One region of the Cytobacillus solani genome, then DNA from elsewhere that is predicted to be linked to it. Evidence: a T-box and tRNA genes for the amino acid it is inferred to sense, from the RefSeq annotation. Region 1 holds a T-box; the other holds one or more tRNA genes.
What was found. A T-box is a leader RNA that pairs with one kind of tRNA and senses whether it is charged. The one in region 1 lies ahead of tyrS (tyrosine--tRNA ligase), so its partner is inferred to be a tRNA-Tyr.
Positions count from the first base shown of each region.

Region 2: it encodes a tRNA-Tyr, which carries the amino acid that the T-box ahead of tyrS (tyrosine--tRNA ligase) is inferred to sense. The anticodon was not compared.

Region 1 covers NZ_CP041305.1:3,058,305-3,062,397, forward strand. Annotated here, with positions in the region: gene FI644_RS15360 (transglycosylase domain-containing protein) at 1-841, opposite strand, end outside; T-box leader at 1,049-1,275, shown strand; gene tyrS (tyrosine--tRNA ligase) at 1,347-2,603, shown strand; gene rpsD (30S ribosomal protein S4) at 2,685-3,287, opposite strand; gene FI644_RS15375 (hypothetical protein) at 3,635-4,093, shown strand, end outside.
Region 2 covers NZ_CP041305.1:1,722,474-1,726,566, reverse strand. Annotated here, with positions in the region: rRNA gene FI644_RS08840 (23S ribosomal RNA) at 1-446, shown strand, start outside; rRNA gene rrf (5S ribosomal RNA) at 637-753, shown strand; tRNA gene FI644_RS08830 (tRNA-Asn) at 763-837, shown strand; tRNA gene FI644_RS08825 (tRNA-Thr) at 875-947, shown strand; tRNA gene FI644_RS08820 (tRNA-Glu) at 966-1,040, shown strand; tRNA gene FI644_RS08815 (tRNA-Val) at 1,046-1,121, shown strand; tRNA gene FI644_RS08810 (tRNA-Thr) at 1,135-1,207, shown strand; tRNA gene FI644_RS08805 (tRNA-Tyr) at 1,223-1,306, shown strand; tRNA gene FI644_RS08800 (tRNA-Gln) at 1,407-1,481, shown strand; tRNA gene FI644_RS08795 (tRNA-Lys) at 1,490-1,562, shown strand; gene rocF (arginase) at 1,821-2,717, shown strand; gene sigW (RNA polymerase sigma factor SigW) at 2,936-3,499, shown strand; gene FI644_RS08780 (anti-sigma factor family protein) at 3,518-4,093, shown strand, end outside.

The DNA.
Region 1 (4,093 bases):
TTTGCAGAACGGTTTTCATCCTTGTTAATCCAGGCTCCATCCCTTCTGGGGACTTTAGTTCTCCCCCTTGTGTATAAGGGGTATAACCGAATGGACTTTGCGGAAGACCTGCAATAAACGCCGCTTGTGGAAGGTTTAATTCCTTTGCATTCACGCCAAATAACCCTTTTGATGCTGACTGGACACCAGCAATGTTTCTGCCAGAGGAGTTTCTTCCGAATGTTGAAACATTTAAGTAGGCTTCTAAAATTTCTTTCTTATCAAAGAATTTTTCAAGACGAAGAGCAAGCAGGATTTCCTTCGCTTTCCGTTCAAAAGATACTTCATTTGTTAACAATTGATTCTTAATTAATTGCTGTGTGAGCGTACTTCCTCCAGATTGGACAGAGGAATTTGTAACTTCTTGGAAAATGGCACGCATAATAGCTTTAGGCACGACGCCATCATGCTCATAAAAATATTCATCTTCCGTAGCGATGACAGCATCAATGATGTGCTGGGAAACATCTTCTAGTTTGACTTCTTCACGCTCTAAATCGGTCCGAAGCTTACCGAGATATACATTATCAGAAAAATATAATTCGGATGTTTCTTCATAGTTGTAAATATCCTTTTTCATGTTTTCATATGGCCGTATTTGCTCATCTTTCACGAGAGAGGCAAAATAGCCAGCACCAACGCCGCCAGCAAACGATCCCCCAAGAACGATTAAGATAATGAATAACAAGACAAGATTCCATGTTACTTGTAAGGTAATGCTGGCACCCTTCGTCGTTTTTTTATTTGTAAAAATAGAAAGCCATGATTTCAATTTATCCAAAAGGTTCCGGTTTTCTTTCATTCAATCATCCCCCTAAAATCACATACATTATAGCATAAACTGGCATACTATTATCTCAAGGTTCGCTTTTTTTCAGAAATTCCCTTCTTTTCTTTGTCGAAAGAAATGAGTGTTAAGTTTCAATATTTAAGTATATTTCATTGTTACTCATGTTGACATTTGATTGGTGTATATGATAAAAATGATGCTATATCCTAAAAAAATATTTTATAAGCATTGACGGGATTCTAAGTAGTGCTTCTATCTCTGTTTCAGAAAGCTGACGGCTGCTGCGAGTCAGTACATGTAGAAGGATGAATTACCTCCCTGAGCTTTCACTGTCAACTTGCATTCGCAATAGTAGCGGTGGACGGTAATCCGTTATCATGTAAGAGTGGAGGATTTATATGTCCTCAATTTGGGTGGTACCGCGCAAATAAATATGCGTCCCTGCATTTAAGCAGGGGCGCTTTTTTGTTTTTAGGAAAGATTCATGCATTAAAAAATATAAGTGGAGGTACTTTATATGAATTTACTTGAAGATTTGCAATGGAGAGGCATTGTCTACCAGCAAACAGATGCAGAGGGAATGAAGGAAACGCTTGAAAAGGAGAAAATATCCTTATACTGCGGAATGGATCCAACCGGTGACAGCATGCATATTGGACACCTGCTGCCATTCCTTACATTAAGAAGATTTCAAAACCATGGCCACCGCCCGATTGTTCTTGTTGGCGGTGCGACAGGATTAATTGGTGACCCAAAAGCAACAGAAGAAAGAACCTTGCAAACGATTGAAACTGTTCAGCATAATGTTCAATGTTTAACTGAACAACTTAAAACAATTTTTGATTTTGACGGTGAGAATGGTGCGATCATGGTAAATAACTATGATTGGACGTCAGAGATGAATATGATTACATTCCTAAGAGATTACGGGAAGCATATCGGAATCAATTATATGCTGGCAAAGGACACGATAGCGAGCCGGTTAGAAACGGGAATCTCGTTCACAGAATTTGCTTATACGATTATGCAAGGAATGGATTTCAAGCATTTATACGAGAATCATCAGTGTAAATTGCAAATTGGCGGCAGTGACCAATGGGGAAATATTACGACTGGTCTTGAGCTTATCCGCAAAATGGTTGGGGAAGGCTCAAAAGCATACGGCATGACAATCCCGCTTGTGACAAAAGCAGATGGAACGAAATTCGGCAAGACAGAAAGTGGAGCAGTTTGGTTAGATCCCGAGAAAACAACTCCTTATGAGTTCTACCAATTCTGGATTAATGCTGCAGATGCCGATGTGATTAAATATTTAAAATACTTCACATTCCTTTCTAAAGAAGAGATTGAAGCACTAGAACAATCTGTTCAAGAAGAGGCACATCTTCGCAAAGCACAAAAAGCGCTTGCTGAGGAAATGACTCGTATGATTCACGGGGAAGAAGCATTAAATCAGGCGATAAAAATCTCTGAGGCGCTTTTCAGTGGAGAGATTAGAAATCTTTCAGCCTCTGAAATTAAACAAGGATTTAAAGATGTTCCATCTTATGAGCATACAACAGGTGAAGAGATCAATATCGTTGAACTTCTTGTTGAGGCTAAAATTTCCCCGTCCAAACGCCAAGCGCGGGAAGATGTTGGAAATGGGGCTGTTTATGTGAATGGAGAACGTGTAACAGAACTTGAATATGTTCTTTCTGAAAAGGACCGGATTGAGGGGCAATTTACTGTCATTCGACGCGGGAAAAAGAAATATTTCTTAATTAAATACTAATTAGTAAAGCCTTCCTTTAGTGGAGGGCTTTATTTATGAAAAAAAGACCCGCCGATAACGGCAGGTCCATTAGAAAAACTATTAACGAGAATAGAATTCTACGATTAGTGATTCGTTAATTTCAGCAGGAAGTTCAGAACGCTCAGGTAAACGAGTGAAAGTTCCTTCTAATTTATCAGCATCGAAAGTTACGAAGTCAGGAACGAAGTTGTTTACTTCGATTGCTTCTTTAACGATGTCAAGATTGCGAGATTTTTCGCGAAGTGTAATTGTTTGACCAGGTGCTACGCGGTATGATGGGATATCAACACGACGTCCATCAACCATGATGTGTCCGTGGTTTACAATTTGACGAGCTTGGCGACGAGTACGAGCAAGACCTAAACGATAAACTACGTTATCAAGACGTGATTCTAAAAGAATCATGAAGTTTTCACCGTGCTTACCAGCCATTTTGCCAGCTTTATCAAATAAGTTACGGAATTGGCGCTCATTTACACCATACATATGACGAAGCTTTTGCTTCTCTTGTAATTGTAATCCGTACTCAGATAATTTTTTGCGTTGGTTTGGACCATGTTGTCCAGGAGCGTAAGGACGCTTTTCTAATTCTTTACCAGTACCGCTTAGTGAAATACCAAGACGACGTGATAATTTCCAGCTTGGGCCAGTATAACGAGCCATGAATGACTCCTCCTTTAATGTTTTTATTTTGTAAAATAAAAACAGATGCACGCAACTTTCATGTCCATTTTGTTTTCATGTACCTTCGCCCCAGCAGCAGGGGGTTACACAGTACCCCATCATCGCAATTTACGTGATAAATTCGATTGAGGAACAAAATGAGAGCATCAAGGCGCTCACATAGGCTGCAATATTTTACACAAAGAGTATTATATAATTATTTAGGATTAAAAGTCAAGGTGTATTTCCTCGTGTGAAAAAGTGAGTATCAAACTTTTTTACTATTCCCCACTTTAAATATGATATAATAACTATAGATGTGAACATATAATAAAGAGTGGTTTTATATGAAAGAATCGTTGAAAGAAAAACGTATCCGGTTTGTATTAATCGGTTTTTTTGTTTTTTTAGTTATTTGCGGGTTTTTATACCGCTTTGAAATGCGGGAAACTAGAGATAACGACTATTCTCCTTTAGCCCTTGTTTTAAAAAAAAGTGCTGATATGAATGACAATCCAAATATAGTTCTATATGAATATAAAAACAGCAAACATATATTAGCTGCCTATGAAATTGAAAGAATGAATAGGTATAAGTTTAATACGCTGCATGTAATTGAATTGGAAGAAGCCCCCGAACAAATTTCGCCTGACAGGACAGCTGAAGGAATATGGGTTAAAGCTAATAGGAAGTGGACGTATTATTCACAAAGTTTACATGAAGAAGATAGACCACCTGAGAATAGAATAACGGATTCTTCTTCTGGAACCCCTTACAGCTATGATGACAAGAAAGCAATTTTAACT
Region 2 (4,093 bases), 1.3 Mb from region 1:
GCTTATCTCCCCCAAGAGTCCACATCGACGGGGAGGTTTGGCACCTCGATGTCGGCTCATCGCATCCTGGGGCTGTAGTCGGTCCCAAGGGTTGGGCTGTTCGCCCATTAAAGCGGTACGCGAGCTGGGTTCAGAACGTCGTGAGACAGTTCGGTCCCTATCCGTCGTGGGCGCAGGAAATTTGAGAGGAGCTGTCCTTAGTACGAGAGGACCGGGATGGACGCACCGCTGGTGTACCAGTTGTTCTGCCAAGAGCATCGCTGGGTAGCTATGTGCGGAAGGGATAAGTGCTGAAAGCATCTAAGCATGAAGCCCCCCTCGAGATGAGATTTCCCATAGCGTCAAGCTAGTAAGACCCCTGAAAGATGATCAGGTTGATAGGTTTGAGGTGGAAGCGTGGTGACACGTGGAGCTGACAAATACTAATCGGTCGAGGACTTAACCAAAATGAAAGGCGAAGGCGACTGTTCAACTTCGAGAGGCGTTGGAGAGCCGACCATGCAAATCCCGCATTTGGATTTGTAGGGGCGGATCGAAACGACCGAGAAGTTAGGAGCCGTAGCTGGACAAAATGATTACTCAACTTCTTCTTTAGCATTATCTAGTTTTGAGGGAACAAACCTCATCATAAATAGGTCTAGTGACGATGGCGAGAAGGCCACACCCGTTCCCATCCCGAACACGGAAGTTAAGCTTCTCAGCGCCGATGGTAGTTAGGGGCTGTCCCCTTGTGAGAGTAGGACGTCGCTAGGCTTTAAATATTCCGCAGTAGCTCAGTGGTAGAGCTATCGGCTGTTAACCGATCGGTCGTAGGTTCGAGTCCTACCTGCGGAGCCATTTTTTCTGAAGATCTATTTGAGCAGGTAGTTTTTATGCTTCCATAGCTCAGCAGGTAGAGCACTTCCATGGTAAGGAAGAGGTCAGCGGTTCGAGCCCGCTTGGGAGCTTACCATAATCAATTATATGGCCCCTTGGTCAAGCGGTTAAGACACCGCCCTTTCACGGCGGTAACACGGGTTCGAATCCCGTAGGGGTCACCATTTTCGGAGGATTAGCTCAGCTGGGAGAGCATCTGCCTTACAAGCAGAGGGTCGGCGGTTCGATCCCGTCATCCTCCACCATTAATTTTATTTTGCCGGCCTAGCTCAATTGGTAGAGCAACTGACTTGTAATCAGTAGGTTGGGGGTTCAAGTCCTCTGGCCGGCATGTTTTATAACTTTCGGAGGGGTAGCGAAGTGGCTAAACGCGGCGGACTGTAAATCCGCTCCTTCGGGTTCGGCGGTTCGAATCCGTCCCCCTCCACCATTATTTTTAATAGCAATATTAAAAATGGACAAGAATAAACTAGTCCTTTTTATTTTTTAAGAATAATCATTGTCCTTTTTGCAAATGATATTAGAATCATTGGGCTATAGCCAAGCGGTAAGGCATCGCACTTTGACTGCGACATGCGTTGGTTCGAATCCAGCTAGCCCAGCCATTATTTTTGAGCCATTAGCTCAGTCGGTAGAGCATCTGACTTTTAATCAGAGGGTCGAAGGTTCGAGTCCTTCATGGCTCATTTATATGATGAAGAAAAGACCTTAAGGGAATGAATCCTTTTAGGTCTTTTTTCTCTTATTCATTGTAAAACGTATTACGGTCAGAAATAAATTCATGAAGCCCAGTGTAAAGGCTACATACTTAAGTGACTAACTATATTAATTTTTAGAATCTTACTCATTTTTCGTATATATATACATGCTTTTGTCGAGTTGAGTCATTTCTTTTAATATGGTTAAAATAGAGATAGATACAGGGATGAAGGGAGAATCTTTTCATGAAGAAGCTTGCCATTATTGGGATGCCTATGGATTTGGGACAAATGAGACGCGGAGTGGATATGGGGCCAAGTGCTATCCGTTACGCTGGTATAAATGAAAGGCTAAAAAATTTATTTGATGAAGTTCATGATCGAGGGGACATTGCTATTGGAAGACCCGAAGTAGAGATAGATCCAGAATCGAATCTTAGAAATTTGCATTTAATTGCAGAAAAGTCAGAAATGCTTGCTAAGGAAGTCGATCAGGTAATTGAAGCAGGTTCATTTCCATTAGTTCTTGGTGGAGATCATAGTATTGCGATTGGAACACTAGCTGGGGTAGCGAAGCATTATAATAATCTTGGTGTTATCTGGTATGATGCACATGGAGATTTAAATACGGCAGAGACATCGCCAACTGGGAATATACATGGGATGCCGCTTGCGGTAAGCCTTGGAATGGGGCATCCGTTATTAACGAATGTTGGTGGATATGCACCGAAGGTTAAGCCTGAAAATATTGTAATTATTGGCGCACGTTCATTAGATGAAGGGGAACGAGCCTTGATTAAGGAGAAGGGTATTAAGGTTTATACGATGCATGAGATTGACCGCATTGGGATGACGAAGGTTATGGAAGAAGCGATTTCCTATTTAAAGGGAAACACGGATGGTGTACATCTTTCTTTAGATTTAGATGGACTTGATCCTAATGATGCACCAGGTGTAGGAACTCCGGTACTAGGAGGCATAAGCTACCGTGAAAGCCATTTAGCAATGGAGATGCTGGCTGAATCTGAGATTATTACATCAGCTGAATTTGTAGAAGTAAATCCGATTCTCGATGATAAGAATAAAACAGCAACTGTTGCTGTAGCCTTAATGGGATCGCTATTTGGGGAAAAGTTATTATAGTATAGTTGAAAGCAAGAACATTATGTTCTTGTTTTTTTATTAGGCATTCAATTGAACTTCTATAATTAATATTCTTTTACACCAATAGGAAAAAAACCATCCAAGTAAGTAAAAATTTGTTAATATAGATATAATGAGTATTTTTTTAAAAAAAGTGAAACCTTTTCCGCTATCGATTCGTAATGTCGATTAGCCGCATGTTGAGCGGAGGTAAAAAAATGGAAGCAATCGTAAAGAAAAGGATAAAACAAGTATTAAAAGGCGATCAGGATGCTTATGCAGAAGTGGTTGAAATATATGGAGAAAAGGTATTTCAAATCTGTTACAGAATGCTAGGAAATAGGCATGAGGCGGAAGATATTGCTCAAGAGGCTTTTTTGAGGGCATACGTCAATATCCATAGCTTTAATATTAATCTAAAGTTCTCTTCGTGGCTTTATCGAATAGCAACAAATCTTTGTATCGACCGGATCAGAAAGAAGAAGCCTGATTATTATTTAGATGCAGAGGTGGCAGGTACAGACGGACTAACAATGTATTCACAAATTGCATCAGATACAAGCTTGCCTGAAGACGATGTAGAGAGCTTAGAGCTACAGGAAACCATCCAGAGGGAGATTTCTAAGCTTCCTGAAAAATACCGTACTGTTATTGTATTAAAGTATATTGAAGAGCTATCCTTAAATGAAATTAGTAAGATTTTGGATTTGCCCTTAGGTACGGTTAAGACTAGAATACACAGAGGAAGAGAAGCATTAAGAAACCAATTACGGCATGTATAATAAAAGAGGGTGAGAACTTTGAAGTGTCCAGCAGAAATGATCATTTATATGCATGAATATTTAGATGAAGAGATCTCAGCCGAAAATGAACAAGAATTAAGAGCACATCTCCAAAGCTGTAAGGAGTGTCAAACACATTTTCATGAGTTACGAAAGACCATTGCTCTTGTTCAGAGTACTTCACATATAAATGTGCCATCGGATTTTACTGCAAAGGTGATGGCTAAATTGCCTAAGGAAAAACGTAAGGTCGGTTTTCAGCGTTGGGTCAGGCATCATCCTTTATTTACGGCAGCTTCTTTATTCATCGTGCTTATGGCAGGAAGTTTATTTTCTTCATGGGAGCAGGATCATGAATTTTCAGTATCCAAGCAGCCAAATCTTATCGTCCAAAATGATACCGTCATTGTCCCTAAAGGAGAAGTTGTTAAAGGCGATGTGACTGTGAAAAATGGAAAAATCCAGATTGAGGGACAGGTTGAAGGCGATGTTACCGTCATCAATGGAGAAAAGTACCTTGCTTCTGCTGGTCAAGTGACAGGAGAAATTAAAGAAGTGAATGCGATTTTTGATTGGCTGTGGTATCACATCAAA